DNA from 3 places in the Bacillus sp. 3255 genome. Region 1 is predicted to be linked to each of the others. Evidence: riboswitches for the same ligand, from Rfam matches in the RefSeq annotation. Region 1 holds a riboswitch; each other region holds the start of a gene.
The links. A riboswitch is a leader RNA that binds a small molecule or an ion and turns the genes downstream of it on or off. The one in region 1 is predicted to bind cyclic di-AMP.
Positions count from the first base shown of each region.

Region 2: another riboswitch for cyclic di-AMP. It lies ahead of J2X61_RS34155 (resuscitation-promoting factor); the one in region 1 lies ahead of J2X61_RS14115 (APC family permease).
Region 3: another riboswitch for cyclic di-AMP. It lies ahead of J2X61_RS16920 (CAP domain-containing protein); the one in region 1 lies ahead of J2X61_RS14115 (APC family permease).

Region 1 is NZ_JAVDUS010000008.1:102,395-112,992, reverse strand. It holds gene J2X61_RS14130 (ATP-binding cassette domain-containing protein) at 1-712, shown strand, start outside; gene J2X61_RS14125 (EcsC family protein) at 896-1,675, shown strand; gene J2X61_RS14120 (NAD(P)/FAD-dependent oxidoreductase) at 2,107-3,339, shown strand; cyclic di-AMP (ydaO/yuaA leader) riboswitch at 3,527-3,686, shown strand; gene J2X61_RS14115 (APC family permease) at 3,785-5,620, shown strand; gene J2X61_RS14110 (YqkE family protein) at 5,677-5,937, shown strand; gene J2X61_RS14105 (hypothetical protein) at 5,982-6,197, opposite strand; gene J2X61_RS14100 (hypothetical protein) at 6,378-7,790, shown strand; gene J2X61_RS14095 (NUDIX hydrolase) at 7,985-8,551, shown strand; gene J2X61_RS14090 (DUF1284 domain-containing protein) at 8,590-8,985, shown strand; gene J2X61_RS14085 (hypothetical protein) at 9,359-9,664, shown strand; gene J2X61_RS14080 (SOS response-associated peptidase) at 10,164-10,598, opposite strand, start outside.
Region 2 is NZ_JAVDUS010000032.1:12,564-23,161, forward strand. It holds gene J2X61_RS34150 (ABC transporter ATP-binding protein) at 1-538, opposite strand, end outside; cyclic di-AMP (ydaO/yuaA leader) riboswitch at 821-1,014, shown strand; gene J2X61_RS34155 (resuscitation-promoting factor) at 1,352-2,443, shown strand; gene rnmV (ribonuclease M5) at 2,607-3,152, shown strand; gene rsmA (16S rRNA (adenine(1518)-N(6)/adenine(1519)-N(6))-dimethyltransferase RsmA) at 3,171-4,079, shown strand; gene yabG (sporulation peptidase YabG) at 4,136-5,014, shown strand; gene veg (biofilm formation stimulator Veg) at 5,268-5,543, shown strand; partial or broken gene J2X61_RS34180 (small, acid-soluble spore protein, alpha/beta type) at 5,661-5,831, shown strand; gene ispE (4-(cytidine 5'-diphospho)-2-C-methyl-D-erythritol kinase) at 6,157-7,011, shown strand; gene purR (pur operon repressor) at 7,281-8,117, shown strand; gene J2X61_RS34195 (RidA family protein) at 8,120-8,503, shown strand; gene spoVG (septation regulator SpoVG) at 8,623-8,907, shown strand; gene glmU (bifunctional UDP-N-acetylglucosamine diphosphorylase/glucosamine-1-phosphate N-acetyltransferase GlmU) at 9,044-10,450, shown strand.
Region 3 is NZ_JAVDUS010000010.1:177,075-187,672, reverse strand. It holds gene J2X61_RS16950 (ABC transporter permease) at 1-385, shown strand, start outside; gene J2X61_RS16945 (carbohydrate ABC transporter permease) at 404-1,282, shown strand; gene J2X61_RS16940 (extracellular solute-binding protein) at 1,361-2,893, shown strand; gene J2X61_RS16935 (hypothetical protein) at 3,025-3,336, shown strand; gene J2X61_RS16930 (ATP-dependent DNA ligase) at 3,408-4,256, shown strand; gene J2X61_RS16925 (alpha/beta-type small acid-soluble spore protein) at 4,321-4,545, opposite strand; cyclic di-AMP (ydaO/yuaA leader) riboswitch at 4,742-4,876, shown strand; gene J2X61_RS16920 (CAP domain-containing protein) at 4,884-5,537, shown strand; gene J2X61_RS16915 (GerAB/ArcD/ProY family transporter) at 5,585-6,670, opposite strand; gene J2X61_RS16910 (Ger(x)C family spore germination protein) at 6,913-8,106, opposite strand; gene J2X61_RS16905 (GerAB/ArcD/ProY family transporter) at 8,103-9,191, opposite strand; gene J2X61_RS16900 (spore germination protein) at 9,181-10,598, opposite strand, start outside.

The DNA.
Region 1 (10,598 bases):
CTATCTGCTGCTCGTCATCGGGACGATGCAGCAGACGGGGTGGAGCGGCCTTGGGGCAGCGGGGCTGCTCCTGGGCCTCTCGTTTGCCGGACTGCCGCGCCCCGCGGTCCGCGGCAGCTGGAAGGTGGCCGTGCCGTTCTTGATCTTCATGTTCATTTCGATCGTGCTCGCCGGCCTGGAGTGGAGAGCCGCGTCCGGCGGTTATCCGCTGGGCTTCTCGCTTGCGAGCGGCTGGGGCGCGGCGTTCACACTCACCCGGCTGTTCCTTGTCCTAATGGCCGGCTATTGGTTGGCCGTGTCCACCCCGTATGGACAGCTCGTACAGGGGCTGAACTGGGCCTTGGCTTTTCTCCGCAGGCTGAAGCTGCCTGTGGAGTCGTTCGCCTTGGCTGTCTCGCTCATATTCCGCTTCATTCCGCTGATTATGCGGGAATGGCAGCGCTTCTCGGCGGTCGTCCGGGCCAGGGGCAAGGCAGCGATCCGCCCGGGAACCGTACGGATGCGGGATGTTCCTGCCTTGGTCGTTCCGCTGCTGCTGGCCATGTTCCACAAAGCGGAGCAGATGACCGTAGCGATGGAAATGAAACGAATCGACGGCAAGCGGCAGCTGCAGCGAAAAAGCACCCTGCGCTGGCAAAACAGGGATACGCTGCTGGTCGCGGCGAGCGCTTTGGGGTTTGCGCTGCTGCAGATGACGCGGTCATGGCTATGAGGAGCGGCTCACGGAGTGGGCTGCTTTTTTCTCGGTCTGGCGTGGCGGCGGACTGGCTGTTCGCTGCTCACACTGCACTTACACTTACTTAGCAAAAGTGCAGGACGCCTGTCATCTTGAGGCCGACCGTTCGCGTATACTATACTTTGACTAAGACATATCGACGATCGGCGGTGAGTAGGGATGGATACGGCTTACACCATCTATGAGCAGCAAATGCTGCGGCAAGTGAAGCGCTGGGAAATGAGGCAGCAGAAAGCGCCCAATTTGCTCGAAAAAGCATCCAAATCCGTTTCGACGAATATTAACAAGCTGATTCCCGAGAAAGTGCACAAAACAATAACTGCAACGGTCAAAGGCATGTTCCAGACGACCTTGTTCGGCATGAATTATATCCCTCAGAATGATCCGCTAACGGGAGCAACCTTGGCCGAGTGCGATGCCCGGGCAGAGGAGCTGCTGTCGCTGTACAAAAAAATCGCCGCCGCGGAGGGGGCGGGAACGGGGGCTGGAGGTATTTTGCTGGGCTTGGCCGATTTCCCGATTCTGATAGGCATTAAGCTCAAATTTTTGTTTGAGCTGGCGCATGCTTATGGCTATTCAACCAAGGACTACAGAGAGCGGTTGTTTATTCTGTATGTGTTTCAGCTAGCCTTCTCCAGTCCGCCGAAGAAGCCCGATCTGCTGGAGACGATCCGGAACTGGCATACGGTTGCCGGCTCTTTGCCCCCTGCTGAAGATTATACGAATCAAGTGGATTGGCTGCAGCTCCAGCAAGAGTACCGCGATACGATCGATTTCCGCAAAATGCTTCAGCTTGTCCCCGGCATAGGCGCCGTCGTAGGAGCTTGGGCGAATTTCGGCCTGCTGGAGGAGCTGGGCGTGGCGGGCATGAACAGCTATCGCCTGCGCCGGCTGCAGGATAAAGCAAGAGCCGGCGGGGGACCCGAGCCCAGCCGTTGATTGCCTGTCCAACAGCCGCCATTCTCGCCAAATCTAACGGACTACAGAGCTCTTGGTCTCCATTTGCCAGCTAGCAGCTGCTCTGTCCGTTAGCCGGCTAAGGTTGAAGAGAGCTGCCGCACATGTCCGTTTCTCCGCGGATGTTTCTTTTTATGCTGCTGGGTAAAGTTATGGTGATTTTTCGTACGCAAAGCCATATACTTTAAGTAGAGCCAAACCAGCCGCGTAACACGAACATGAATGTGATTTTTTTCACAAATAACTTGCCGCACTCACCCTAACTCGTCCCATACCATCCAATTCAATTTTCTCCAATGAACGAGAATTCCTAACCCAACGCGCATCCAACACAGGTCGGCAGGTTTGGTCCATCGTTTCATCAGCCTATCTATTCATAGAGCAAAGAAGAGTTAATCGGAGGAGTGAATGGTATGAACAAGAAACCGAAGGTCGTGATCCTGGGGGCAGGCTACGGCGGACTAGTGACGGCGATCCGACTGCAGAAGCAGATCAAGGCGGACGAAGCTGACGTTACCCTGGTGAACAAGCACGATTATCATTACATGACGACCCATCTGCATATGCCGGCTGCCGGGACCGATCATCACGAGAATGCGCGTGTGGCGATCAAGGATTTGATCGATGAACGGAAAATTCAGTTCGTGAAAGGGACGGTTCAAGAGATTAAGCTGGAGGAGAAGGAAATTGTTCTCCCCGACCATGTCCTGTCTTACGACTATCTGGTGATAGGTTTGGGAAGTGAGACGGAAACCTTCGGGATTCCGGGGCTGCGCGAGCACGCCATGTCGATTAACAGCATTAACAGCGTGCGATTCATTCGCCAGCATATTCAATACATGTTTGCGAAGTACAAACTGGACTCCAAGCATAAGGAATATTTGACCTTCGTTGTGGGGGGGGCCGGTTTCACGGGGACGGAATTCGTCGGAGAGTTGGCCGACCGCATTCCCGTGCTTTGCCAGACGTTCGATGTCGATCCTTCGCTTGTGAGAATCATGAATGTGGAAGCTTCGCCTACCGCGCTGCCGCCGGGACTTCCGAACGATCTGGTGGAATACGGCATGGAAGTCATGCGGCGCAAAGGGGTTCAGTATAGATTGTCAACGGCGATCAAAGCATGCGAACCGGACGGCGTCCTGCTCGGAGACGGCGAATTCATCCGTGCCGGAACAGTAATCTGGTCGGGTGGGGTCCGTGGAAACTCCTTGCTCCAGGCGGCTGGTTTTCACGTGCAGCGCGGCCGGGTGAAGGTAGACGACTATTTGCGCTCCATTCAGTATCCGGAGGTGTTCATTACGGGAGACTGCTCGATTGTGATGAGTCCGGAAGGGACGCCCTACCCGGCGAACGCCCAAATCGCGGTCCAACAAGGCTGCAACACGGCCAAAAATATAATCAACAGCTTGCGTGGAAAGCCCTTGCGTCATTTTGCTTATGATTACAAAGGAACTGTCGCTTCATTGGGCCGCGGCGATGCGGTCGGGATTCTGAAGGTGAAGAAAGTGAAGGGCAAATTCGCCGCGTTCCTCAAAAAGTTGATCGATGCCCGCTATCTGTTCCTGATTGGCGGACTCCCGCTTGTGTGGAAGAAAATGATATTCAAGCAAAAACAAGCGACGCGTAAGCATCATGTTAGAAATTAATTAGGTCCTTAAACCTAAAAATATACGTACGCCGACGATACGCCTGAAAATCAAAGAAAATGAAAGATAAGATTAATTGTAAGCGAATTATCAAATGAATGAGAGGATGGAGTCGACCTTTTTAGGTTTATTCCATCCTTTACTATGTCTCGATAAGAGAGTAGTATCAACAACGTACAATATACAGTTGAATATTTCGCTTAATTCTCTAACCGGAGAAGCGGGGGAACCACAGGTTTCAACGGGGTGAATAAGGTGCGCGTCATCTGGCATGGCGTAACTTTTAGGGCAGTTTTCTCGCAGCCCGAACCCGGCAGCTAACCTCGTAAGCGATCGTGAGAAAGGAGAACATGTGATCCCAAACACAAGGTCTATCCTTGTGTTTTTTTGCGTCCAAAAACAGACATTGAAGTTGAAATCAGGTTATTTGGGGGAATTTCGCAGCATGACAAGTGATTCATTGAAGAAGATTATGTTCGGTAAACCGCTGAAGTCCGATGAGCTGGAATCCGAAAAAATGCAGGTGTGGAAGGCGCTGCCGATCCTCTCGTCCGATGCCCTGTCGTCCGTGGCCTACGGTACGGAGCAAATTTTGCTCGAGCTGGCGACGGTCGGGGTCGCAGCATTTGCCTTCTCCCTGCCGATCGCGATCTCGATTATCGCCTTAATTATGCTGCTTGTACTCAGCTATCGCCAAGTGATTGAAGCCTACCCGATGGGTGGCGGGGCTTACATGGTGGCGAAGGAGAATCTGGGCATGATGTGGGGCAGGCTCACAGGCGTTTCCTTGCTGATCGATTATACGTTGACGGTTGCCGTTTCGATCTCGGCAGGCGTGCAGGCGATTACGTCGGCCTTTCCGTCTACGGTGCCCTATATCGTCCCGATCGCGCTGGCTCTCGTCTGGCTGATGGTGTGGCTGAACTTGCGCGGGACGTCCGAGTCGGGGACGGTATTCGCGATACCGACGTACTTTTTTATTTTGTGTATTTTGCTGCTTATCGGCAAAGGGATTTTCGATATGATGACGGGTTCGTTGAATACGCATCCGATCCAAATCGTCCCCAGCTCCATGACGAGTTCATTAACGTTGTTCGTTATTCTCAAAGCGTTCTCCTCCGGCTGCTCCGCGGTCACGGGGATTGAGGCGATTTCCGATGCGGTGCCGCATTTCCGGACGCCTTCCGTGAAAAACGCCAAGAAAACGATGGCTTCGCTCGGTACGCTGCTGGCTGTCATATTCGGCGGTGTCACCTTGCTGAGCTTGGGTTATGGGATCGCACCCGACCCGCACGGCCACACATCGGTTTTATCGATGGTGACGGAGCAGGCATTCGGCAGAGGGGCGATGTATTATGCAACGCAGATCGGCACGATGCTGATTCTGGTGCTGGCAGCAAACACGAGCTTCAACGGCTTTCCGATACTGGCGTCCATCATGGCGCAGGACAAAAACTTCCCGCGCATGTTCTCTTACCGGGGAGACCGGCTGTCGTTTCATTATGGGATTGTTACATTAGGCGTTTTGGCAAGCATTTTGCTTATTATATTCAAAGGAAAAACCGATGCACTTATTCCTCTTTATGCGATTGGCGTATTCTTGTCGTTCACGCTGGCCCAGAGCGGTCTGGTCCGCAAATGGTTCAGAGAGCGTCCGGCCGGCTGGCTGGGTAAATTCGCCATCAACGGCTTGGGTGGGCTCGTCTCGTTCGCCGTCTTGATCGTGTTCTGCATAACCAAATTCAGCGAAGGCGCGTGGATTGTCATTCTTGTGACGCCGCTGCTGCTATGGGGCATTACCAAGATCAGCAACCATTACGATGTCGTGGCCAAAGAGCTGCGTATCGACATCACACAGGAGCGCGTATGTACGAAGGAATCATTGATCATCGTGCCTGTCGCGGGCATTCACCGCGTGGTTGCGCAGTCTCTGAATTATGCCAAATCGTTGTCACCGAACGTGATTGCCTTCTACGTGGCGTTCTCGGATGAGGAAGAGGAAGCGATGCAGGAGAAATGGGACAAATGGGACCCCGGCGTCCGGCTCGTTGTGTTCAAGTCGCGCTACCGCACCATTTTGAAGCCGCTGGCTGAGTTCATTGAACGGATTGACACGCACGTATCGGAAAAGCAATCGATCATGGTCATCCTGCCGCAATTCATGCCCAAGAAGTGGTGGCATCGCCTGCTTCACAACCAGTCCGCCGCACGGATCCGCTCCAAGCTGCAAGCTGACAAAGATATCGTCGTCGCGACGGTGCCCTATCATTTGCATGAGTAGAGGTGTACAATAAAAGGGATTGCTGATGCAGAATTAGGAACAGAGGTGAACCTTTTATGGCGAAAAAGAAATGGTCGTCCGGCGCATCCGAGACCGGCGTGCAAGATAAACCAGCGACACTCAAAGATTTGCTGAGCCCTGATGTCGTAGCGGGTCTGAAAGCTCAAGCCGACAAGATGAAAGCGGAGGAGCAGGCGCGCAAAGATGCGGCCAGAGCGGAAGCGGAAGCCGCGCGGAAGGCGGAAGAGAAGCGGTTGGAGAACGACTTCGGCCATTTGCTCGAGAAGAGCAATCTGGATTGGAGAAAGCACAAATGAGGAAGCACGAGATGTGCTTCCTTTTTTGATTGCGCAGGCAAAGGCTACCGTTTCTTCATCTCAAAAAACTCGCATTCATCGCGGTCATAATAGGCCAAATCGGCGACACGAGTCTGCAATACAACGGTCTTATCGCTAAAACGCAGGACGACTGCATTCGAGTCTACGATATGATCGTCTTTGAACACGCGGACGACGGCCCCTCTCTCCACAGCCTCCTGAAAATCGGTATCCGTCACCAAACGTTGATTTCTAGCCATCCTGGCATGCTCCCTCCCTGATTCAATGGATCCTTCCATTGTACCACAAGGTGCATCTAATCTCCGAAATCCACGAACGCCTAGACTCCGCCCGGCATACAATGTAGCACCAAAGAGTCATTCTCAGGAAGCAGGACTGACTCCCAAACGCTGCGTGGGCAGAGAGGATGCGTGATCCCGATGGACATTCAATTATTGCCGATTCATTGGGTGTATTTAGTATTTATTGGTTTTATTCTAACCCTTCTTATCAGGCGCAGAGACACCACGATGATTTGTGTGGTCGGTATTTTTGCGCTCGGTTTGTTGGCGACAGAGACATTAAGCGGTTCGGTTTCAGGGGTGTTCAACAGCTTTATCTATGCCACCAAAGAGTTGATGGGAACAATCATGATTATTTCCATTATCGTGGCGATGAGCCGGGTGCTCATTCGCACAGGCATTAACGAAACGATGGTCGCGCCGTTGACCCGTTTTCTGCGGACGCCGGCACTAGCGTTCTGGGGAATCGGGATCATCATGATGATCACCTCCTGGTTCTTCTGGCCGTCTCCGGGCGTTGCGCTCATCGGTGCGGTGCTGCTGCCTGTTGCGGTGCGCGTCGGATTGCCTGCCCTAGGGGCGGCGATGGCGATGAACTTGTTCGGTCACGGGATTGCCCTTTCCGGCGATTACATTATTCAAGGAGCTCCTAAGCTGACGGCGGATGCGGCGGGGCTGCCGGTAACCTCCGTCATGGAAGCCTCCGTGCCGCTTGTGATCGTCATGGGTCTAGTTACGACCGTAACCGCTTTCTGGATGATGCGCCGGGATATGAGAAACGGCACCTGGCGCGATGGCTTGGTGGCTAGCGGAACAGGAGACGGCGGTTCGCTGCTGTCTTCCGACCAAGATGCCAAAGCCAGTCTGTCGCCGAAATTGCGCCGGATACTCGCGGTCCTCATTCCCGTGCTTTTCGCATTGGACGTCATCGCGATGTTCGTGTTGAATTTGCAAGGGGGAGACGCGACAGCGCTGGTGGGCGGTACCGCCGTGTTCATCCTTATCGGGGTGACACTGCTCGCCCATCGGGGCCATGGGCTGGAGCAAACGACGTCTTACCTCATCGAAGGCTTCGTTTTCGGCTTTAAAGTATTCGGCCCCGTGATCCCGATCGCCGCCTTCTTCTATCTCGGCGACTCCGCGTTCACGGAGCTTTATGGCAAAATCCTGCCGGAAGGCTCGCACGGCATCGTGAACGACCTCGGCGTCGCGCTTGCCGGCGTCGTACCGCTCAACGGCGCGATCGGCGCCGTTACGCTCACCGTCGTCGGCGCGATTACCGGCCTCGACGGCTCCGGCTTCTCCGGCATCTCCCTCGCGGGCTCGATCGCGCAGCTCTTCGCAACGGCGATCGGTTCCGGCGCTGCGGTGCTGACCGCGCTCGGGCAAGTGGCCGCCATCTGGGTCGGCGGCGGCACCTTGATCCCGTGGGCGCTCATTCCGGCAGCGGCGATTTGCGGTGTCAGCCCCTTCGAGCTGGCGAGACGGAATTTGCTGCCCGTGCTCATCGGTCTTGCGGTGACAACGGTTGTGGCGATGTTTTTGGTCTGAATTAGCGCCTCTGGGGGCTTCGCTGCCGAAGCCCTTCAGAGGCTTTTATTCGTGAGAGAATGCAAGACAAGTGCAGGAACCATCGTCTCCAAGCTTCCCCAAGAGCGGAGAACGCACGGGATCGGGCTTGCCTATCGTCCATCAGTAGCAGTAAGCTTGACTTACAATATGCGAAGTTGGGGATGAGACGACGAATGGAAGCTAAGTTTTGTATGAACTGCGGTTCACCGATGGAAGTTCGCGATGTGGATGGTACGATGAGAAGAGCCTGCACGGCTTGCACGTTTGTCCACTGGGGCAACTATAGTATTGGCGTGGGTGCGCTTGTGACCAGGGACGAGAAAATTTTGCTCGTACGCAGAGCGCAAGAGCCGGGTAAAGGCCGGTGGACGAATCCCGGCGGATATATCGAGCAGCATGAGCTGATCCAGGACACCATTGAGCGTGAAGTGCTGGAGGAGAGCGGAGTTACGGCCAAAGTCTCGCGGTTGGTGGCGGTGCGTGATTTGCCTCGAAGCATTCATAATGTATACATCGCATTCGAAATGGATTATGTCGGCGGCGAGCCAGTGCCTGACGGGGTAGAGGTGGATGCGGCCGGCTTCTATAGCTTGAAAGAGATGGAGGAGCTGCCGGTGGCCGATTTTACGAAGTGGCTTATCGATGTGGCGCTGCACGCCAAGTCGACGGGCCTAGTTGAAGATAAGGAGCCCATTGTTTCGATGGACGGTTACGGCTTGTACCGTGTTCCCAAAGTATGAAGCAGCCGATCGGCCTGCGGGGGCATCATTTGCTGTGTTTGTTAGGGTATCGCGGGATGGGATATTCCAAAGAGTTTTGCGAGAATATGACCGGCGTCTACGAGACGCTGCGGGCTCACCCGGAGACAGTCATCCGCGTCGTGCTCGGACCTGACGACCTGTGCGCCGCTTTCCCCGCCGATCAGGTCGCGCATTGCGAGAACAGGACGGTCTATGACCGCGATGCGGAAATCGTTGCCAAGCTTGGCTTGCAGGCTGGCATGGAGCTGAGCTGGTCCGCCGTCTGCGGGAAGGTGGCGGCGCAGGTGACGCCGGGGGATATCGGCCACCTGTGTGCTACATGCCGCTGGGAGCCCTACGGCGTATGCGCCGATGGGGTGCGCATCATCCGGGAGGGCGGCGAGCTGCCGGCTGTGAAGCGGGCTGGGGAGTAGTGCAGCCGGGAGGGGGACCGGCGGGCGGCGCGGGTAGGCGGAGCAGGGCAGGCAACCGGGAGTGGTGCCGGTAAGCTGAGCTGGGCAAGTAACCGGGAGTGGTGCCGGTGGGAGGAGCTGGGCAAGTATCCGGGAACGTAGCCGTGTCCTGCGCCCAGAAGCGGCACTGGCAATCGGCGCTGGGTCACCTCGCGCCAGGCTAACGGACACAGCAGCCGCTATTTGCCGATTTTGGGCGGCAATTGGATTCTAACGGACACCAGCGCGGTTATTTGCCCGTTTGGGGCACGATTTTGCCCCGAAAACGGCAAATAAGGTCTCCAGTGTCCGTTAGAAACGGAACACGGCGCAATCCAGGGCAATAGCGTCCGTGGTGTCCGTTAGATTCGCAGGAGCGCGGCGAAGCGCCACCGCAAGGCCGCTGGTCGAAGAGGACGCGCCCGCGCAGCCCGGGGACTCGGGAACGGAGCTCATGTCCTTGTCCACAACGGCACAGACGGTCAGAGCGCGGTGCCTCACGCCCGGCAGCGGCACTGGCAGCGCCGAGTCTCCCTCGCGTCCAGCTAACGGACACAGCAGCCGCTATTTGCCGGTTTTGGGCGGCAATTGGATCCTAACGGACACCAGCGCGGTTATTTGCCCGTTTGGGGCGCGATTTTGCCCCGAAAACGGCAAATAAGGTCTCACGTGTCCGTTAGAATCGGAGCACGGTGCAATCCAGGGCAATAACGTCCGTGGTGTCCGTTAGATTTGCGGGATCGCGACGAAGCGCCATCGCAAGGCCGCTGGTCGAAGAGGCAGCGCCCGCGCAGCCCGGGGATCCGGGAACGTAGCCGTGTCCTTGTCCGGCAGCGGCACTGGCAATCGGCGCCGAGTCACCTCGCGCCAGGCTAACGGACACAGCAGCCGCTAATTGCCGATTTTGGGCGGCAATTGGATTCTAACGGACACCAGCGCGGTTATTTGCCCTTTTGGGGCACGATTTTGCCCCGAAAATGGCAAATAAGGTCTCCCGTGTCCGTTAGAGTCGGAGCACGGCGCAATCCAGGGCAATAGCGTCCGTGGTGTCCGTTAGATTCGCGGGACCACGGCGAAGCGCCATCGCAAGGCCGCCGGCCGGCCAACACCAACAAAAAGAAGATGTCCCACCCGCTAAGCGGTCGGGACATCTTCTTTTTTTAAGCCAAAGCGTGAACGTCCTTGCCCGCGTCCAGCTTCTCCGCAGGGGAAGCGAGCACATTCGCCACCATCAGCAGTTCGTCCGCAGGACGCAGCAAGGAGCGAAGCAAGCGGCTGTCCTCCACGTCCGACTGCAGCCATTTCTCGGCCTGCTGCTGGTCGAGGATGGCGGGCATTTTGCCAAAATGCGGTGAGACCAAGTCATTGGCTTCCGTCATCAGCATCATGCAGGTACGAAGCTCGTCCTCGCCGTTCGGCGCATGCCAGACATCGTACAAGCCGGCGATCCCGAAAGTGCCGCTGCGCATTTTAAACTTGATCCATTGGGTTTCCTTGCCCTCGGTCACCTTGATATAGAAGCCGCTGCAGGGCAGAATGCACCGCTGCTTCCGAATGATACGCTCGAAGGCTGTGTTGGTGAAGATCGAATCACG
Region 2 (10,598 bases), on a different contig from region 1:
CCATAAGCTCCAATAAAGAGCGGATCGCCAAAGGATCGAGGCCGAGGAACGGTTCGTCGATAATGTACAAGGAAGGCTCGATAAGGAAGGCATTCATGATCATGACCTTCTGTTTCATTCCTTTGGACAAGTGGCTGGCGAAGGCGTTCAGCTTGTCCTGCATCTGAAATTGCTCCAGAAGCTTCTGCGAGCGCGACAAGTAATCCGCTTCGTTTAATCCGTAAGCCCTAGCGGTGAGCTCGAGGTGCTCGCGGATCGTCAATTCTTCATACAGCTCCGGACTTTCCGGCACGTATGCGTAAGTTGCGCGATAAGGCAGCGGGTTCTCCGCCAGCGTCAGGCCGTTGATTTTGATCGATCCCTTTTGCGGTTGAAGCAGGCCGAGGATATTTTTGATTGTTGTGCTTTTACCTGCTCCATTCAATCCGATCAATCCCATCATTTCGCCTTGTCGAATCGAAAATGTGAGGTCATGAAGTACAGGTTTATTTGGCAAATATCCCCCATATAAAGCGTTTACTTCTAGAATGGGCCCCATCTCATAGCCTCCCTGAATAGCAAATTATTGGTATTTCGGAACGTATTTCTTTCACGAACATTATAAACAAATTTAGTTTCTAAGCCTAGTTTCGTAGTGAAAACACGAAAAAACCTAGTATTCGTACGTTATAGTGAGAAAAAGGTAGATAAAAAGTGGTTTTATTTCACAAACAAGCGAATTTTAATCGATTTAGCCCTTTTTAATAGGTGTCAATCCCTTTACAGCCAGAGATTAACAGCGTAATATACTTTTCATAATAACTTAATAACCAATTTGCCATTTTTCCATTCGCTGAGTTCCAATTATGGGAACGGGGGAACCACTGTAAGCCGGATTAGCGCATAAGCTGATCAAGCGAACAGAGTGTGTAACAGGGGTGAATCTTGGGTGTTAAACGTAAGTTGACATCCGAGTAGGGCGACTCTCACGTCCGAATCCGTCAGCTAACCTCGTAAGCGTAAGAGAGGTAACGATTGTCGTGCGTGCTATTTTGTGTATTTAACTATGCAAACTAAGCCAGCGAGAAGAGTCCTCTTCTTGCTGGCTTTTTATTTCCTGTAAGGACCTATCCGATCCGGACGACGATTCGCGTACCGGAACTCAGAGGAGGATGAACCGGCAATCGGGGTGAATCGCCGATTCGCAGCTCTATATTCAGCGGGCTGGCGGTGATGAACACGTTAAGTTAAATTTAAACCTTAGTCGCGTCAAATCTAATCATGCTGTAACCTGGCGGCGAGGCTTTGAAGGAGGACCGAAGAAGTGGGCAGTATCTCTTTAAGCGAGACCCATGTAAAACGATCATCCAGCATGTCCTTCGCATTGCGATGGAAGCATGAAAACTTGCGTTTGATTTTGAGTTTGGCTCTTATCTCAATCGCAATGACTTTCATGTTTTTGGTGTTGTTGTACGGTACGGCTACCAAGAGCGTATCCGTGGTTGTGAATGGACAAGAAACCGTTGTGCACACGAAGCAATGGGTCCTGCAACGCCTACTGGATGAACAAGCCATAACGATTGGTGAACACGATGAAATATCTGCAGAGCCTTCGACTACGATCAAGGGCGGAGATAAATTCGTCATCGAACACGCTTCCCCAATTCAATTGACTGCTGATGGAAAGACCACCACTGTTTACACAACTGCAAGAACGGTCGAAAGTGCATTGCAACGTTTACATATTGCACTTGGGGAGCAAGATAAATTAACTCCTGAACCGACAGCCGCTCTGAACGCCGGCGATGAGATCAAGATCGTCCGCGTAAAGAAAGAGACGGAGGAAGTGACCGAAGCGATTGCATTCGATACCGAGAAGAAGAACGATGCATCGATGCTTAAAGGCAAAGAGCAAGTTGTTCAAGAAGGCAAAGAGGGCGTTCTGCTGAAAAAGAAAGAGAAAACGTATGAAGACGGTGTACTCGTTGCGGAAGCCGTTGTAAGCCAAGAAGTGAAGCAAGAAAGCGTCAATAAAGTCGTGTCCGTCGGCACGAAAAATCCCGTTGTTGTTCTATCGGCCTCATCTCCAAGTGTGGATGAAGTTTCTAAAAATGGTGTTACATTCGGCTATAAGCAAATTCTGAAAAATGTGAAGCTGACCGCCTATTCGGCAGGGGTTGATTCGACAGGCAAAGCGGAAGGAACTCCTGGGTACGGTAAGACATACACAGGAACTACGGTTACTGAAGGCAGAACGATTGCAGTTGATCCCAAGGTGATCCCGCTCGGATGGTGGGTTTACATTGAGGGTGTGGGCTTCCGTCGTGCCGAAGATATCGGCAGCGGTGTGAAAGGCCAAATGATTGACGTATACTTCGAAGACCATAACTATGCCAATAAATTCGGAACGAAACAAGGGTACACCGTATATGTCGTAGGACCAAAAAAACCGTCTGAAAACTAAGTGTAAACGTCTGTTATAGCGGGAAGAATGTCATATATACGTGGCCAGGCTGGCAGTCTGGGCGAAAGAAGAGGGGTCCCCTCTTCTTTTTCTGCGTAGATAAGATATTATATATATTAGGCTTGCAATGGCCGTATCTGGGGTACGGAAAGGGAATCGATTTATGATCAAAGAAGTCATTGTCGTCGAAGGCAAGGATGACACGGCCGCGATCCGCCGAGCTGTCGAGGCGGATACGATAGAAACCGGCGGCTCCGCCATCGGGCAAGCCGTCTTGAAACGCATTGCGCTAGCGCAGCAGCGCAGAGGCGTTATTATTTTCACGGATCCCGATCACGCCGGCGAGCGGATCCGCAAGATTGTCGCCGCCAAGGTGCCGGGCTGCAAGCATGCCTTCATCACGCAGGAGCAGGCGGAGTACAAGGGCGACATCGGCGTGGAGAATGCATCGCCGGAGACGATCCGGCAGGCGCTGCAGAACCTTCGGACGGAGTACGAAGGGGCTGTCTCGCAGCTAACCATGGAGGATCTCGTGAAGGCAGGGCTGATCGTCCATCCCGAGGCTGCGTCACGCCGGCTCGTTGTAGGGAACGCGCTTGGCATCGGCTACTGCAATGGCAAGCAATTTTATAAACGATGTGCGATGTTCCAGATTTCGCGTGAGGAATTCGAGGCGGCTCTGGAGCATCTGGAAACGACGAATATATAGATAAATGAGGTCTATAGGATGAATATACCCGGCAATCCCGTGAATGTAACAGCAGAGGACGTGGCAACACCCAGCAAGACGAAGCAAATTATCAAGAAGCATAATCTCGTGCTCAAGAAGAGTCTGGGTCAGAACTTCCTGATCGACCAGAACATCCTGAGCAAGATCATCTCGGCCGCCGAGCTCGGGCCGAATAAAGGCGCGTTGGAGATCGGCCCCGGCATCGGGGCGCTCACCCAGCAGCTGGCCAAGCTCGCAGGGCGCGTCTTGGCCGTGGAGATCGACCAGCGTCTGCTGCCTATTCTAGGCGAGACGCTGGAACCGTACCCGCATGCCACCGTCGTCCATAGCGACATCTTGAAGACCGACCTGCCGGAGCTGTTCCGGCAGCACTTCGCGGGCGTGGATGGCGTCAGTGTCGTCGCCAATCTGCCCTACTACATCACGACGCCGATTATCATGAAGCTTCTCGAAGAGAAGCTCCCTCTGGAGAATATTGTCGTGATGATTCAGAAAGAAGTGGCGGATCGCATGGCCGCCCGCCCCGGCACCAAAGATTACGGCAGCCTCAGCATTGCCGTTCAGTTCTACTGCGAGCCGGAGCTCGTCACGATCGTGCCGCGCACCGTCTTCGTGCCGCAGCCGAACGTCGATTCCGCCGTCATCCGGCTGCGCGTGCGCCAAGCGCCGCCGGTCGAGGTGGCGGACGTGGACTTCTTCTTCGCCGTGGTCCAGGCCTCCTTCGTGCAGCGGCGCAAAACGCTGTACAATAACCTGGCTGCGCGGTTCTTTACCAAAGACAACAAGGCCGAGCTGGAAGCGCTGCTGCACGGCTGTGAGATCGAGCCTTCGCGCCGCGGCGAAACGCTCAGCATGGCAGAGTTCGCGCGTCTGTCGACGGCGCTGCGCGCGCACGGCTGCAAATAAACCCGCACCAAATGCCCAGTCCCGCCATAGGATAACCCTAGGAGGGGATTGGTGCGATGAGGCAAGGAGATTTTGTAACCCGTAAATCCTATGGCGGCGACGTCATGTTTAAGATTGAACGCATTGAACAACTGAAGGCTATCCTGCGCGGTGTCGATTATAGATTGCTTGCAGATGCGCCCTTAGTGGATTTAACGTTGAGGAACCCAGCCGATTCGGCGGATCTGGATCATCCCCGGTCGAGTTCGCCGGAGTTCCGAGAATCGCTGCGGAGACTCGCAGTATCCCAGATGCAGCTGCAGGAGAAGAATCATCATTCCGTGACGCATAACCAGAAGCCTGGCATGGGGTATTTCGAAGTGCCCGGCAAGGTGCTGCACTTGGACGGAGACCCGACCTATCTGCGCAAAAGCATGCAGCTTTACGGAGAGCTGCGGGTACCGGCAGAAGGCTATTATATTCCCGAATCCCAAATGGCTGACGCACTTCACCGGCTGCTTCCGCAAATCAAGCCGGACATTGTGGTCATTACCGGGCATGACGGCATTCTGAAGCATCGCAAAGCGGCCGGTCCGAGCGGTTTGGCCAGCTATAAGAACTCGCAGAACTTCGTCAACGCGGTCCATGTGGCCCGGCAGTATGAACGCAATCGGGATTCGATGATTATCGTGGCCGGTGCCTGTCAGTCGCATTTCGAGGCGCTGCTGCGCGCGGGGGCGAATTTCGCTAGCTCGCCGGCCCGTATCCTCATACACGCCCTGGATCCGCTCTGTATTGCCGCGAAGCTGTCTTATACGTCAGTGAAGGACACCATATCCATGCTGGACATTATGGACTTAACGGTAACGGGTCTGGACGGACTGGGAGGCGTAGAGACGAGAGGGAGCTACCGGATGGGGGTTCCTGGCATTCAACATACCGAAGAGCATACGTGAACGGTGCTTACTCATATAATGACACTTTCCTAATGGCCGGCTCCTTGGCGGAGTTGGCGGGGGAGTGTCTTTTTTTATTGGAAAAGTGTGAATAATTTGCGAACTTTGGAGACAACCTGTACAATGGGCAATTCGAGAATTAGGCGAAAATGCCGTTGACAACTGGATTGAGGTGCTGATATAATATTTGACCTCATTTGACATGCCTGTCAGAATGGGTTATAATTACTTAGGAAAGAGGTGGTAGTTGACAATGGCAAAAAATGCGCTGTTGGAAATCAAACGCAGTTTGGAGCCCCACGTCGGGCAGAAGATCATGTTGAGAGCGAATGGTGGCCGTCGAAAGACAGTCGAGCGTTCCGGTGTTTTAGAAGAAACCTACCCTTCTGTGTTTATTGTGAAGCTGGACCAAGAATCACACGCCTTTAAACGAGTATCCTACAGCTACGCCGACATTCTTACCGAATCTGTTGAAGTGACGGTGTGCAATGACGACGGCCAGGTGCGAATTACCTATATCCAACATTAAACAACCGTTTCTATAATGAGCAGACCTGAGGGTCTGTTTTTTGCATTGAATGGACCGAAGACCCCTTGTGCATACTAACGTTACTTTATGCTAACCAAGCCAAAGGAGGTTCGCAGTATGAGTCGCAGAAGAAGTGTTATGTCCGAGAGTTTCAAAAACGAGCTCGCCAAAGATCTCGGGTTCTACGAGGTGGTGCAGCGTGAAGGCTGGGAGGGCATTCGAACCAAGGATGCCGGGAATATGGTCAAGCGGGCTATACAGATTGCCCAGGAAACGCTGGTGAAGCAGCAGACAGCCTCAGCGCCGCCGGCACAAGCTTCTTATCGGCAGCCGTATGCTCAAGCGCCTGCTCCGCAGCCATATGCTCAAGCTCCTGCACCTGCTCAGCAACCGTATGCTCAGACGAGCTATAACCAGGGCGGTTACGGCGGTTATTCACCGAATGCAATGACGAATCAGGCGCCAACAGGCTTTCACGGGGCAGGCACGGCCCCTCAGCAAGGATCTCCAGCCGATCAGCGCCCTTCCTACAGCTAAAGCGAATGCTTTAGCTTTTTTTTTGCGCTTTTGTTATAATATTGAAACGGCAAACGAGCAAAAGAAGGTGATTCGGTTGAAAATATTTGAAAAAGCACCGGCTAAAATCAATTTATCCTTAGATGTTTTACATAAAAGACCCGATGGCTATCATGAAGTAGAGATGGTTATGACGATGGTTGACTTGGCTGACCGGATCGAAATGCAGGAGATGTCGCGGGACACGATCATTATATCCAGTCAGGCGGGCTATATTCCGTTAGATGAGAAGAATTTGGCCTTTCAGGCGGCGCGCCTGATCAAGGACCGTTATGACGTCAAGAAAGGCGTCTACATACACTTGGACAAGAAGATCCCCGTAGCTGCGGGACTGGCAGGAGGCAGCAGCGACGCGGCGGCGACGCTGAGAGGCTTGAACCGGCTGTGGGATTTGAATATTCCGATGGAAGAGCTGCAGGTGCTTGGCGCGGAGCTCGGCTCCGACGTGCCTTTCTGTGTAACGGGAGGGACGGCGCTTGCCACGGGACGGGGAGAGAAGCTGGAGCCGGTCGTCTCGCCGCCGCAGTGCTGGGTTGTGTTGGCCAAGCCGCCGATTAATGTGTCCACATCCGAGATCTACGGGAAGCTGAACGCCCGCCAGATTAAGCGGCATCCTTCGACGCAGAACGTCTTGAAGGCGATTCGGGAGAAGCAGTTCGATCAGCTCTGCGCGAACCTCGGCAACGTGCTGGAGGAAGTGACGCTGGACTTGTATCCGGAGGTGAGACACCTCAAGGAATGTATGCAGCGTTTGGGAGCGGACGGCGTCTTGATGTCAGGAAGCGGGCCGACCGTATTCGGACTTGTTTCCAAGGAGGCGAAGGTGCCTCGGATTTATAACGGCTTGCGCGGCTTCTGCAAGGATGTCTATGCGGTGCGCATGCTGACATAAGCGACGGAAGTGTGTGTAGAGGGCCCTGCAAGGGCTCTTTTTTAAGGTGCGGCGTATGGAAGTCCGAAGGGATTTTGGCATTACTAAGATTACTTATGTTTGCTGCTATAGGAATTCGAGGGCAAGCCCAGGAGAACGTATAGCATTTTTAAGTATGTAACGTATGTGTCAGGTGTCTGTCAAGTTAATTTTCATGCTAAGCTTGAATAAATACGTATAAAAGTGGTATATTTTCATTATATTATTCGGATTTTGTGGGGGGTAGTGCGATGAAAAAGTTGAAAAGGAGCGCTAGGCTGGTAGAAATGACGCAGTACTTGTTGTTTCGCCCCCATTCGTTAATTCCTTTAACGACTTTTGCCGAGCGTTACAACTCAGCGAAGTCCTCGATCAGCGAGGATTTGGCAATTATTAAAGAAGTTTTCGAGGAAGAGGGGCTCGGCGAGCTGCAAACGCTTGCGGGTGCTGCCGGCGGCGTGAAGTTTTCGCCCAAAGTGCCTAAGGAGACCTCGCTGAAGTTCATTGAACAGCTGTGCTTGCAGCTGCAGCAACCGGAACGGATCCTGCCGGGCGGTTACTTGTATATGTCTGATATTATGGGGCAGCCCCAATATTTGAATGAAATCGGCAAAACGTTCGCTTCAGCCTTCGCAGGCCGGGATATCGACGTGATTATGACCGTAGAAACGAAAGGCATTCCGCTCGCTTACGCGACGGCTACTTATATGAATTTGCCCGTTGTCGTCGTTCGCAGGGACAGCCGGGTAACCGAGGGCTCCGCTGTGAGCATTAACTACGTATCGGGCTCCAACAAACGGATCCAGACGATGTCGCTCGCCAGACGCGCCTTGAAAGAGGAGTCGAAGGTGCTTATCATCGACGATTTCATGCATGTCGGGGGTACCATTCACGGGATGATGGATTTGCTCGCCGAATTCAAAGCCTCCGTGCAGGGCGTCGGCGTCTTCATGGAGTCTTGCGAGGTCGAGGAGCATCTCGTTGACGATTACGTGTCGCTTGCCCGCCTATATGGCGTAGACTCGAAGACCAAGCAGATTACCGTGGAACCGGGAAATTATTTTGATCATACAAAAGGAGACGCATAGCGATGGAATTCATTTCAACAACGGCAGCGCCTGCTGCTATCGGACCTTATTCGCAAGCCGTTAAGCTGGGCAACCTGCTGTTCACTTCGGGACAAATCCCGCTCGGCTTGGGCGGACAAATCGTACAGGGCGGAATGAAGGAGCAGGCGCATCAAGTTTTCGCCAATTTGAAGGGCGTGCTGGAAGCGGCCGGCTCTTCCTTCGGACAAGTCGTGAAAGCGACGGTGTTTCTGAAGGATATGAACCAGTTCGCAGAGCTGAATGAAATTTATGCTTCGTATTTCGGCGATCACAAGCCGGCCAGATCGACTGTCGAAGTTGCTCGATTACCTCGTGATGTTTTTGTCGAAATTGAGTTAATTGCTGTGATTCCTGTCGAAAATTAACAGTAACATTAAGATTGTATAAAATTATCGAAAATTTCAAAAAAAGAAGAAGGAATTTGCACGCCGATGTGGAATATTACACCCAAGTCTCAGAGATGGAAAAAGGTGGTGAACACAAAGTGCAAATTACAGATGTAAGGCTCCGCCGGGTCAACTCCGAGGGGAGGATGAAAGCGATCGCTTCGATTACGATCGATAACGAGTTCGTCGTACACGACATACGTGTTATCGATGGTAACAACGGGATGTTCGTAGCTATGCCTAGCAAACGAACGCCGGATGGAGAGTTCCGCGACATCGCTCATCCAATTTCTTCCACAACACGCGAGAAAATTCAAGCTGCTGTATTGGCTGAATACGACCGCGCAGCCGTGGAAGAAGAAGTTATTGAAGAAGGTGCATAAAGTAAAATATGAAGGGAGCCCTTAGGGGCTCTCTTTTCTTTTGAGTGGTTTTGGTGCTATATTGGAAGGTGATGAACTTATAAATCCATGAATCCAGGCATACAGCATTCACGATAATAAAGGGGTTGGATAGGCATTGAAGGTTATGGCGATAGTGTTGGCGGCAGGGCAAGGTAAACGAATGAAATCAAAGCTGTACAAAGTGCTTCATCCCGTTGTCGGCAAACCAATGGTAGGGCACGTTGTCGATACGCTTCAACAAATAGACGCAACAAGAACTTTGGTCGTCGTCGGCTTCGGTGCTGAAGCTGTGAAGAGCTACCTTGGCGACCGCGTCGAGTATGCGCTGCAGGAGCAGCAGTGCGGAACCGGTCATGCGGTACTGCAGGCCAAGGACCAGCTTGGCGATGAGGAAGGGATGACCGTCGTGATTTGCGGCGATACGCCGCTGATCTCGGATACGACGCTGCGCAGTACGATCGAGCTGCATCAGCGGTCCGGCGCGTCGGCGACGATTCTGACGGCGAAGCTGGATGAGCCGCAAGGCTACGGCCGTATTATTCGAGGTGAGGACGGGCGCGTGGTGCGGATTGTCGAGCAGAAGGATTGCACCAGCGAGGAAGCGGCTGTCCAGGAGATCAATACGGGTACGTACATTTTCGATAACCGCAAGCTGTTCAAGGCGCTGGGTTCCGTTACGAACAACAATGCCCAGAACGAGTATTATTTGACGGATGTCATCGGCATTCTGACAGGCGCAGGCGAGATCGTTCAAGGCTACTGCATGGAAGATGCGGCGGAGTCGATCGGCGTGAACGACCGGGTCGCCCTGGCGGAAGCGGAGCGTTTGTTCAAAGCCCGGATTAATCGCGAGCACATGCTGAATGGGGTCACCATTATCGATCCGTCCAATACGTACATCGAGAAAGGTGTGACGATCGGAGCGGATACGGTGCTGCTGCCGGGCACGATTTTGCGCGGAAGTACGGTTATCGGCGAGCAGTGCACGATCGGCCCGAACACGGAGATTATCGACTCTGTCGTGAAGGATGACGTGACGATCAAGCAGTCCGTACTCCAAGGCGCTACTGTCGATAACGAAGCCAGCGTTGGCCCGTTCGCTTATTTGCGGCCTGGCGCCAATCTCGGGAAGCAAGTGAAGATCGGCGATTTCGTCGAGATTAAGAATGCGACCCTGGGCGAGGGGACCAAAGTATCGCATCTGAGCTATGTGGGTGACGCCGTGGTCGGCACGAACGTCAATATTGGCTGCGGTGCGATTACGGTCAATTACGACGGCTTCAACAAGAGCCTGACGGAAATCGGCAACGATGCCTTCGTAGGCAGCAACGTGAACTTGATCGCTCCGGTGAAGATCGGCAATGGCGCCTACGTTGTCGCAGGCTCTACGATCACGCATGCCGTGAATGACGGGGATTTGGCGATCGCACGGGAAAGACAGACGAACAAACCGGGCTATGCGGATAAGATCAAAGCGCGGATGAAAGCGAAGAAGGAAAACGGCAAAGCGAAGAAAGAATAGCAAGAGATAACCGCACGGTAAATCTCCCTTGCTAGGATGAATTTGGATGGAACCTCCTAAGGTTGGGTACGCTATGAACTAGCGGTTACCACTTGGCGTCTTTTACGGAAGTAATTGTGCTGAGCAAAATTTTTAGGAGGTTCTTTGT
Region 3 (10,598 bases), on a different contig from region 1:
GGGCTGGGGGACGATTATTTTCCTTGCGGCGCTGGCCGGCGTGGATCCGCAGCTGTATGAGGCGGCCCGAATCGACGGGGCCAACCGGTTCCGCCAATTATGGCATATTACGCTTCCGGCGATTCGCAGTGTCATTGTCATTCTGTTCATTCTGCGGCTCGGATCGTTCCTGGATACGGGTTTCGAACAAATCTTCCTGATGCTGAACGCCATGAACCGCGAGGTAGGCGAAGTATTCGATACGTACGTTTACAATGTCGGCATTCAGCAAGGCCAATTCAGTTATAGTACGGCCGTCGGATTGTTCAAGTCGATCGTCGGTCTGGTGCTGGTGGTCGGCGCCAACCGGTTGGCCAAAAAATTCGGCGAAAGCGGCCTGTATTAAAGAAGGGATTGGTGATCCATGATCAACAGAAGTTTGGGCAGCCGTATGTTTGACGGCTTCAATTACACATTTCTCAGTATATTCGCCCTTGTCACACTACTGCCGTTCATTTACATTATTTCGGTTTCTTTTGCAGAGCCGGAGGAAGTGCTGAGGCGCGGATTCATCCTGTTCCCGACGACGTTCTCGCTGGAAGGGTACCGTTATATTTTCTCGACGCAAACCATTGTCAACAGCTTATTCGTCACGATCGGCATTACGGTGGCCGGAACCTTCATTAACTTATTGTTCACGTCGCTGCTCGCCTATCCGCTATCACGGGCGGATTTTGCCGGGCGCAAGCTGTTCATGATGATGATCGTCTTCACGATGCTGTTTCACGGCGGCATTCTGCCGACGTTCCTCGTCGTCAAAGCGTTGGGCATGCTGAACAGCTATTGGTCGCTGCTCATACCGAATGCGATCAGCGCGTTCAATCTCATCGTGGTCGTGAGCTTTTTCCGCGAGCTGCCGGAAGGGCTGGAAGAGGCAGCCAAAATCGACGGCTGCAGCGATGTCGGACTGCTTTTCCGGATCGTGCTGCCGCTCTCGGCGCCGGTGCTGGCCACCTTTGCCCTGTTTTATGCCGTGGGGCATTGGAACACCTTTTTCAACGCGATCATGTATATCAACGATTCGAAAATGTGGCCGATTCAAGTGTGGCTGAGGCAGATCGTCATTTTATCCCAAGGCGGGATCGGAGACTCCACCCAGTTCGACCAGAACTACATCGCTCCGCCGTCAACCATCATCAAGATGGCCGTTATCGTCATCTCGACGGTACCTATTCTGATCGTGTACCCGTTCCTGCAAAAGCATTTCGCGAAAGGCGTTCTGCTCGGATCGGTGAAAGGGTAACAGCCGGTAACAGGCCCGAAAACTATTGTGATCGGGCAGCATTCATATAGAATAAGACTATGGGGAGGCATTGCCACAATGAAGAAACATGCGGGAATGAGAAAAACGGGACTGGCTGCAATGGGAGTTATGGTAGGCGCAGCTGCGCTGCTTGCCGGCTGCGGGAACGAAACGAATCCGGCTGCGGGAGGAAGCGCAGGTTCAAGCAGTGCGCCGGCTGCCAGCCAGGAGCCTTTGAAGCTGAGCGTCATGACGCTCATGTATGCAGAGCCGCCTAAAGCGGACAGCGAAGTTCAGAAGCAGATCGAAGCTTATACGAACACGAAATTGGACATTTCCTGGGTACCGAACTCCTCCTACAAGGAAAAAGTCAATGTCACCATCGCATCAGGCGAGCTTCCTAAGGCGCTGCTCGTGCAGAACAACAAGGATTCCAACATTTTGAGCGCGGTTCGTGCCGGCGTATTCTGGGAAATCGGCCCTTATCTAAAGGATTACCCGAACTTGTCCAAAATGAATCCGGCGGTGTTCGACAACATTAAGGTCGATGGCAAAATATACGGCTTGTTCCGGGCGCGCGATCTGTCCACCTACGGCATCCTGTTCCGCAGCGACTGGCTGAAAAACGTCGGCTTAAGCGCACCGAAGACGCTAGATGATTTGTATAACGTTCTAAAAGCGTTTACGCTTAACGATCCGGACAAGAACGGCAAGGCCGATACAGTAGGCTTGACGGAGGAGAAAACGATGGACGGCTTCGGCGTCGTGGCTTCCATCTTGGGCGCACCGAACTCATGGGAAGTGAAGGACGGCAAGTTAAGTCCGGATTTCCTTACACCTGAATATTTCGAAGCGATGAAATTCTATAAGAAGCTGTATGATGAGAAGCTGATCAAGCAGGATTTCCCTGTTCTGAACAATCAGCAGAAGAAAGATGATATCAACCAAGGCAAAGCTGGCGCCGTTATTTCAAATATGATTGATGGAGCGGGCTACCAAGCCACGCTTGCCAAATCGTTCCCGGGCGCGGATATCGACGTCGTCTCCCGGATCCAAGGGCCCAAAGGCGAAAGGTTGCCTGGCGGGGTAGGTTACAACAGCGTGTTCATGTTCCCCAAATCCAGCGTGAAAACAGAAGCGGAACTGAAGCGAATTCTCGGCTTCTACGATAAGCTGTCCGATCAGAAGATGCTGGATTTACTGGGCTGGGGAATTGAAGGGAAACATTACAAGATGGAGGACGGCAAGCCGGTATTTATCGATCAGAAGCTTCAGGATACCGAGGTCGGCTCCAGCTATTTGCAGCTCCAGATTGCCAAGTATACGGCCAAAACGACAGGCAAAGAGACCCCGCTTATGGAGAAGTACGGTAAAATGATCAAAGAAAACGAAGCAATTGCGGTGAACAATCCGACGAATCCGCTCGTTTCCGAAACGCAAACGACCAAAGGCAGCGAGTTGAAGCCGATTATTGACGACGCCCGGACGAAATACATCCTAGGCAAAATCGATGAGGCGGGCTGGAAGCAGGCGATCGAGCAGTGGAGAAAAGCCGGCGGAGACAAAGTGATTGAGGAGTTCAGCGCGCAGTACGCGAAGAATGGGAAATAAATGCAAGAGGCTGTTGCCGGCTATCAGCCGGGGACAGCTTTTTTTCAAAATAGCCCACGATTTTTCTCATTGACACATCGGCCGCTCGTTCTATTTAATAGAAGCATACATAATAGAATTGAGGCTGATCCGTGAATCGCAAACCAACGCTCTGGACACTAATTGCAACGCAAATTTTCTATCTTTTATTTATCCTGGTATGGATGTTTATTGCCGGTATGTCGGTTATGATGTTCGATAGCCCTGATGCGGCAAGCAAGGCCACAACCTGGCTCATCTTCGCAGCCATCTTATTGTACCCTGCGGGCGTGCTGACAGCGCTCATTGCCGGGTGGCTCATGTTCTCCCGCCGGAGATACAGAGCCGCACTTCTTTGGAACTGTATTCCCCTCATCTGGATTTTGCCGCTGGGCGGTTTTTTTGCCTACGCCAACCTGAGCTAAGCTTGTTTCCTTCAAGTACCTATAGGCAGGAGAACGGCCATGCAGTATCATCTTACATAGGGTGATCTCACATGTTCATTGCTCCTATGCTTCTGCAAGACGCCAAAGATAACAGACCTTATAACAGTAAACATCATATAGCTGAAGTGAAATTAGACGGCCTTAGATGTATTGTTTCTCATATGGATAAACTCTATGTATATACGCAAGACGGTCAATCGGTTACGCACAAATTTCCGGAACTGTTCGACTGTCCGCTGCCGGAAGGAACGATTCTTGACGGAGAATTGATCATGATGGATGATCAAGGCAGGCCTGATTTCGAGGCGATGTCCGCGAGATTTTTGTCTCCGACGGACCGAACGCCCGTTATTTTTGTCGCCTTTGATATTTTGCGGCATAAGGGCATTGACATTACAGGCTTGCCTTTGCTTAAGCGCAAAGAACTGCTCGATCAAGCGTTTGTCGAGAATGGCCATTATCGTAAGATCAAGATTCATGAAGGTAAAGCGGTCGATTATTTCGAAACAATCCGAGAGCGGGGGCTTGAAGGCATCGTTCTGAAGTCCAAGAAGGATCATTTCAAATACGAGAGCAACAAACGCTCCAGACAGTGGCAGAAGGTCATCAATTGGACGTATGCGGATGTCTATATTTCCGGTTACCGCAAGCACAATTTTGCCCTGTTGGCATCGATCGACTCGGCGAATGGCGCCAAGCTTCCGGCCGGCGTCATTGAGACAGGACTTACCCCTCTGCAGCAGAATCTGTTTGACGGAGTCAGGCAGCGTCTGGTTTTGAAAGAAGACCAACATTTTGTCTACATGGAACCTCTCCTCATGGCAAGAATCAAGACACGGAACTGGACCAAGAACGGCAAGCTGCGATCTCCTGTTTTCATGGAATTTGTCAGGGCATAAACAAAAAAGACTGGAACACCAAGGAGGAAGTGGTGGTACAGTCTTTTTGTTTATTAGGCGGAGTTTAGCGTCTGAATGCCGCCCCGCTTAGTTGTTGTTCGGCGATTTGCACAAGTCTTCTTGTAATGTGTCCGCCGATCGCGCCGGTATCGCGCGTTGCCATGAACCCGTAATATCCGTCTTGCGGAATCTGAATACCGAGCTCTTGCGCGACCTCGTATTTCATTTGGTCAAGAGCTGCTCTTGCTTGCTGGACAACTAAGGAATTGCTGTTTCTGTTGCTAGCCATGGGGTTCACTCCTTTATTTGGTGTACGAGTAGTTTGTGGAAGTTTTGGTTATTTATGCATGCGTATTGAAAAAAAATACTTGTTCAAAAACGTGACAATAGAGTTTGAATGCGTTTGCAATCTACTGGTGGAAAATTTTGTGCCATGTTTTCGCGATATCCGCGTGTTACAATCGGAAAGATCCGTTATGGATCTAAAACCTAGAAGGCCGAAGCTTCTCCGGAAGCACGGGGGACCCAATCTTTGGGGTGAAGCCGCAGAACAGCGGCCGGGTGATTCCTCTTTGACCCGAATCCGACAGCTAACCTCGCAGGCCGTAAGAAGGAGAGAATAGCAGCATGAAACGTTATACCAAATTCATCGTAACAAGCGCATTGACCCTGAGCGTTCTGATGGGAGGAACTGCGGCGATGGCCGCGACGGCTACGCATACGGTGGCGGACAACGATACGATGTGGCTTATTTCCAAGAAATATGGCGTCAGCCTCACATCGCTTATTCAGGCTAATCCGCAAGTGGCGAATCCGAATGTCATCTGGTCCGGCATGAAGCTGAACATTCCCGGAGCTGCTCAGGCAGGAGGCTCTCAAACGCAAACACCAGCGGAGACGGCGCCCGCACAATCTGCTTTCGCCAGCCAGGTTGTCACACTAGTGAACAAGGAACGGGCCAAAGCAGGTCTTGGAGCTTTGACGAGCGACACCGTGCTGACCGGCATGGCGCTGGACAAAGCAAAGGATATGTACAATAACGGTTACTTCGATCATACTTCACCGACATACGGTTCCCCATTCGATATGATGAGCTCTTATGGCATTCGTTATTCTTATGCAGGCGAGAATATTGCCAAAGGACAGCAAACGCCTGAAGCTGTGATGACCGCATGGATGAACAGCACAGGACATCGCCAAAACATTTTAAGCCCTAATTTCAATAAAATCGGCGTCGCTTATTACAACGGTGTATGGGTGCAGGAATTCATCCAAAACTAATCGAAACGAACAGCCCTTGGACTCTCCCGGCGAGAGAACCAAGGGCTTTATTTATGCCGATTTTGCCGCCAATGGGCTAGTCCCCACATCAGCAATGGCAGGCTGACCGAATAGAGCGGGAAAAAGAACGGGATGGCAATTTTCTGCGGGAAGATGACCGAGCTTTCGATGAAGTCCCGCGGGATCACGGCGATAAGGACCGCGGCCGGAGCGACTACCCCCATCAGGCGTCGCCACTTTTGAACGCCGAGGCCTAGGGCGGTGCCGTAGGTGCAGATGAAGAAATACAGGGACACTTTGGTGAACACGCTCATAATCCAGATCGCAACCACGAAGGAGTCCAGGTTTTGAAAGAAATCGTAATAGCTGATATAGTGTACCAGATTGAAATAAGGATACGTCTGGCCGGAGGCGGTACGCTCACCGAAAACGGATACGATCAGGAACGTTGAAATGCTCGTAACCAGTCCCGTTATCGCTACGCCGAGCAGAGCGGGTCTTACGCCTGACGTCGGTTTGGACACGAAGGCCAGCAGAATTAACAGCATCATGCAGTCGCCCAGGAAGGTCGAGGTCGGCAGCGCCCCTTGAAGAATTACCTTCACACCGGTGTCGGCATAGATGGGGAGGATGTTGTCGAGATGAATGTTTTTCATACTCAGCAGGACCGGGATCGCAATGCCTAGCAGCGTAATGGGCCCCAGCATCTCGCAGCATCGGGCAAGCGCCTCTATGCCGGAGTAAGTTACATAAACGGCTACGAGCAGCATGCCGAGGATGGGAACGAGGATAGGCGTTCTGGGCAAAATGGTTGCGACAATGAACTCCGCATATTGCCGTAGGATAACCGCAAGCACACTGTACCAGTAAATAAAATACAGCCAAGCAACCCCCTGCCCAAGATAACGGCCAAATATGCTCTTGGCGTAGGACATAAGCGTCTGCCCAGGGAACACCAGGCTCACGCGGGTGCAGACATAAGCGATTCCGACCCCGATGCCGGTTGCGCAAAGCGTTGAAATCCACGCATCCTGCTTGGCCATTCGTATAGACGGGTTAATGGTCAGCAGGACTGTCATGCCGATTTGCATGGTCATCATCATCCAGAATAGTTGTTTCCCGCTGATTCGCATGTCCATATAAGCTCCTTAATGTTCCAGAAGTTGGCCTAGCGGGTGAAAGAGGTAGTTGACAAGTTGACTCGGGCCGGGCAACCTGGGATTTATCACCAGTGATATAGCGAGAATCCAGCACAAGGCTAGAATCGAGAGGTAGGCCGCCCGTTCTTTCTTAGGTGCGTGTCTCAGCCGGTAAAACCATTGGATTACCGTAATGAGCAAGCTCACGAGCATGAATGCCGGAATATCCTTAGGCGTCATTTCGATGTTTCCTCTCCTTCATCTAACTTTCTTACGCTTGATAACCCTGGACGCAGCATGTTGGCGTCGGAATGAACGGTGACTTCGACTTGCGGGAAAATGTCATCCCAACGTTTTTTGTTTTCCCGCCATTCCTTCGGATAAGCACGGTGAAACTCTCCGGAGAAATCCAAAATGTCCGTCTTCATCTCCTGCTGCAATTTCCGTAATGCAAGTCCGACGCGGTTCTCAATATCTCGGTTCATAGCGGCTTCTACGGCTTTGACGGCTGCGGGGTTGGTGACCAAGTCCAGTTTCGTCGTGTTCTGTATGGCGTCGTCTTCCGTATGAATCCAGACGTTCATTTGCCATTTGCCATTCTCGATGAGGGGCTCCAGCTTTGTTTTGCTTTTGAGCAGCCGCAGAGAAACAGTCCCGCTCACGCCTTCCGGTGTCACGGTGATGACCGCGGTTTTCATTTCATTCCGCAGCCATAATAGACCGCGCGTTGTAACGTCATCGATGCTGCCGACCATTTTATCGTCCTTAAACACGGCGGAAGCATTCACGAAGCTTTCCGATCGATCCGGATTGCTAGGCGACTTCGGGGAGAGGATTTCGAGGAGCGGCAACGCTGCTGAACCGGATTGATTCGCCAGCATTTGCGCCAAATCGGCCATCGTGACACTAAGAATAATTTTACTTTTGCCGATCTCCCTCATGACTTCGGACGTATTCCGCTCAAGCCTCGTATTCATTTCAAGAATCTGCCGCGCATTTCCCTTACACACATAGACATAAGCACGCTCTCTCGGCTGCGGGGCTCTCATCAAATAATCGATATCATCACGAATGCCGCCGCGCGCCAGGGCTTCGCCGAAAATAATAATCTCCGTATGTCCCCAGAAAATTTTACGAGGCAGCTTCTCCTGCAGCTTGGACAGGGCGTCGGCAATATTCACGCCGACCGCCGATCGAACGAAGGAGGTTTGGCTGCCGCCTCCTTTGCTGCTGATTTCCATCCCGCCCCCGGCATTTGAGCTGCGCGGGACGAAAATCTGAATCGTGACTTCGATGAGTTTATCGTCGTAATTATCAATAGCCGCTCCGGTGACGAGCGCTAGATCGTTAACCTCTGTACGGTCCCAGCAGCCTGTCGCTACCACCGAGAAGAGGCAGGATAGAACGGCAAGCTTCCCCAAGCGGATCATCCTTGCCGCCCCCTTCTGAAGCTGGCGGCAAGCAGCAGAGCGCACGGGATACCGAGCTGCGTGAGCATGCCCAGGAACGGGATGGTTGTTCCAAGCGTACGCTTGAGCTCTTCGAAATTTGGCGACACCCAGAAGCTGAAAAGGATGATAAGGATACCTACCGGAACGATGAGCGCCTTATAATCGGGCAGCCCCAGCCACTGGGCCGTACCGAGGACGGTGGCATAGTAGATTAACGAAATTTTGACGAACATGCCGATAATCCAGATGGCCATCAACAGCGATTCCGCATGCTCCATGAAGTCGGCGATGGAAATGTACCGAACCGCCACGAGGAACGCGTAGTTAAATTGAACGGTAAGCGGACCGAATAAGAGCAGTATCGTCAGATTAATCACTAGCAGTGTGAACATCACGGATCCTACACTAATGAAGCACCAAGTCAGTATATGTTCCTTACGGTTGATCAAAGGGAAGAGAAAGGTCAAGATATAAAACTGTGTAAACCAAGAGGCTGGGACCAACGAGCCGACCAGCAGCGGAAGCGGGCCGTTTCCCATAATGGGAAACATCTCTTTCGGATGAAGATCGGGAATGAGCAGAACGACCATGAAGAAAATGATGAGCACAGCCGCAGGGACCAGAATCTGCGAGCTTCTGGCCAGCACCTCGATTCCTTCATACAAGACATAGGCGCATACCGCGACCATGCCAAAAATGACGACGGCCATCGGGGTTTCCTGAAGAAAACTGCCGATGACGAATTCCCCGTATTCGCGCAGGACGAGCCCGTTCGTGAACAAGAAGGAGAACAGGAAGAAGGCGGAGAGGGTTTTGCCTGCATATGTGCCTAGAATCGATTCGGTATACTGAATGAACGTAAGCTCGGGAAACTTCAAAAACAAGCGGTACATGACATATACCGTAATGATCCCCGCAATCGCCGCAAGGATAGGCGTCATCCACATATCGATGCCGGCGGTTCTCATCGTGATGGACGGAACCGAAAGCGCCGCCGTAGCGGCGATAGTCGGATGCAGGAGAATGGCGACTTGGAGCGGAGAGATGCGGCCATTATCGATCATGGGTATCATCCCCTTCGGACGGTACTGGTTGCTGCCCCTTCGGCTGCCGGATCCGGTTTGCTCTTCCTGTGAATTTGGGACGGGTGCGCATCGCCCAGATGGGGGCTCGGGCGAGCACATCTTTCATCTCCGACCTTTTCACCGGTGCGAGCGGCTGCAGGTACGGCACGCCGAGCGAACGCAGCGAGGACAGATGAATGACGATCGCGATGAATCCGAGCATGAGACCGAGCAGGCCCAGCAGGCCCGACAGGAACATGATGGGAAAGCGAAGCATCCGTAAAGCGATCCCCGTCGTGTACTGCGGCATCATAAAGGAGGCAATCCCGGTAATAGCGACGACCATGACCATGGGGGCCGATACGAGGCCGGCGGACGTTGCCGCCTGACCGATGACCAGCGCCCCGACGATGCTAACCGCAGCGCCAACCTGTTTGGGCAGCCGCACCCCGGCTTCGCGCAGCGCTTCGAAAGAAACTTCCATCAGCAGCGCTTCCACCAATGCGGGGAATGGGATGTCCTCCCGGGATTTGGCGACGCTGAGCAGCAGGGACGTAGGCACCATCTCTTGATGGAAGGTCAGAATCGCGACATAGAGCGAAGGGAGCAGCAGCGTGATGAAGAAAAATAAATAACGCAGCCACCGGATGAAGGTTCCGATAATGAACCTTTGGTAATAGTCCTCAGGCGACTGCAGGAGCGAGAATAGTGTTGCCGGAGCGATTAGGGCGAATGGCGTTCCATCCACCAGAATCGACGTTCGGCCCTCCAGCAACGCGGCACATACGACATCGGGACGTTCCGTCACTTGAATTTGCGGAAACGGAGACAGCGGATTATCTTCGATCATGCCCTCGATATAGCCGCTTTCCAGGATGCCGTCGATGTCGATGTCGGCAATCCGCTGTTCCACCTCTTCGATCAGCGACGGGTTGGCGATGCCCTCCATGTAGACGATAACTACCTCCGTGCGCGTATGCCGCCCCACTTGGTAGGCCATCATCTTGAGCGCAGGGCTCTTGATCTTCCGGCGCAGCATCGCGGTGTTCACCATCATCGTCTCGGTGAAGCCCTCGCGCGGTCCGCGAATGATGGACTCGGCGGACGGTTCTTCGATGCTTCTCTTCTCCCAATAGGCGATGCCGAGCGAGTAACCGGCCGCTATGCCATCGATGAGAAGGACGGCACTCCCGCTGGATATATTCGCGACAATATCGGCAAACTTCGCTACTTCCTTGACGTCCGATATGGAAATAATAGATGAGAGCTCTTTCTCCGTTTCATTCCATTCTTCGACCGATTCGTCCAGTAAGCGGGTCAGGACGTTCCTGTCCAATAAATCCAGGTTGACCATTCCCTCGATATACACGACTAACGCCCGGGTCGTACCTCCTATGATGAAATTGT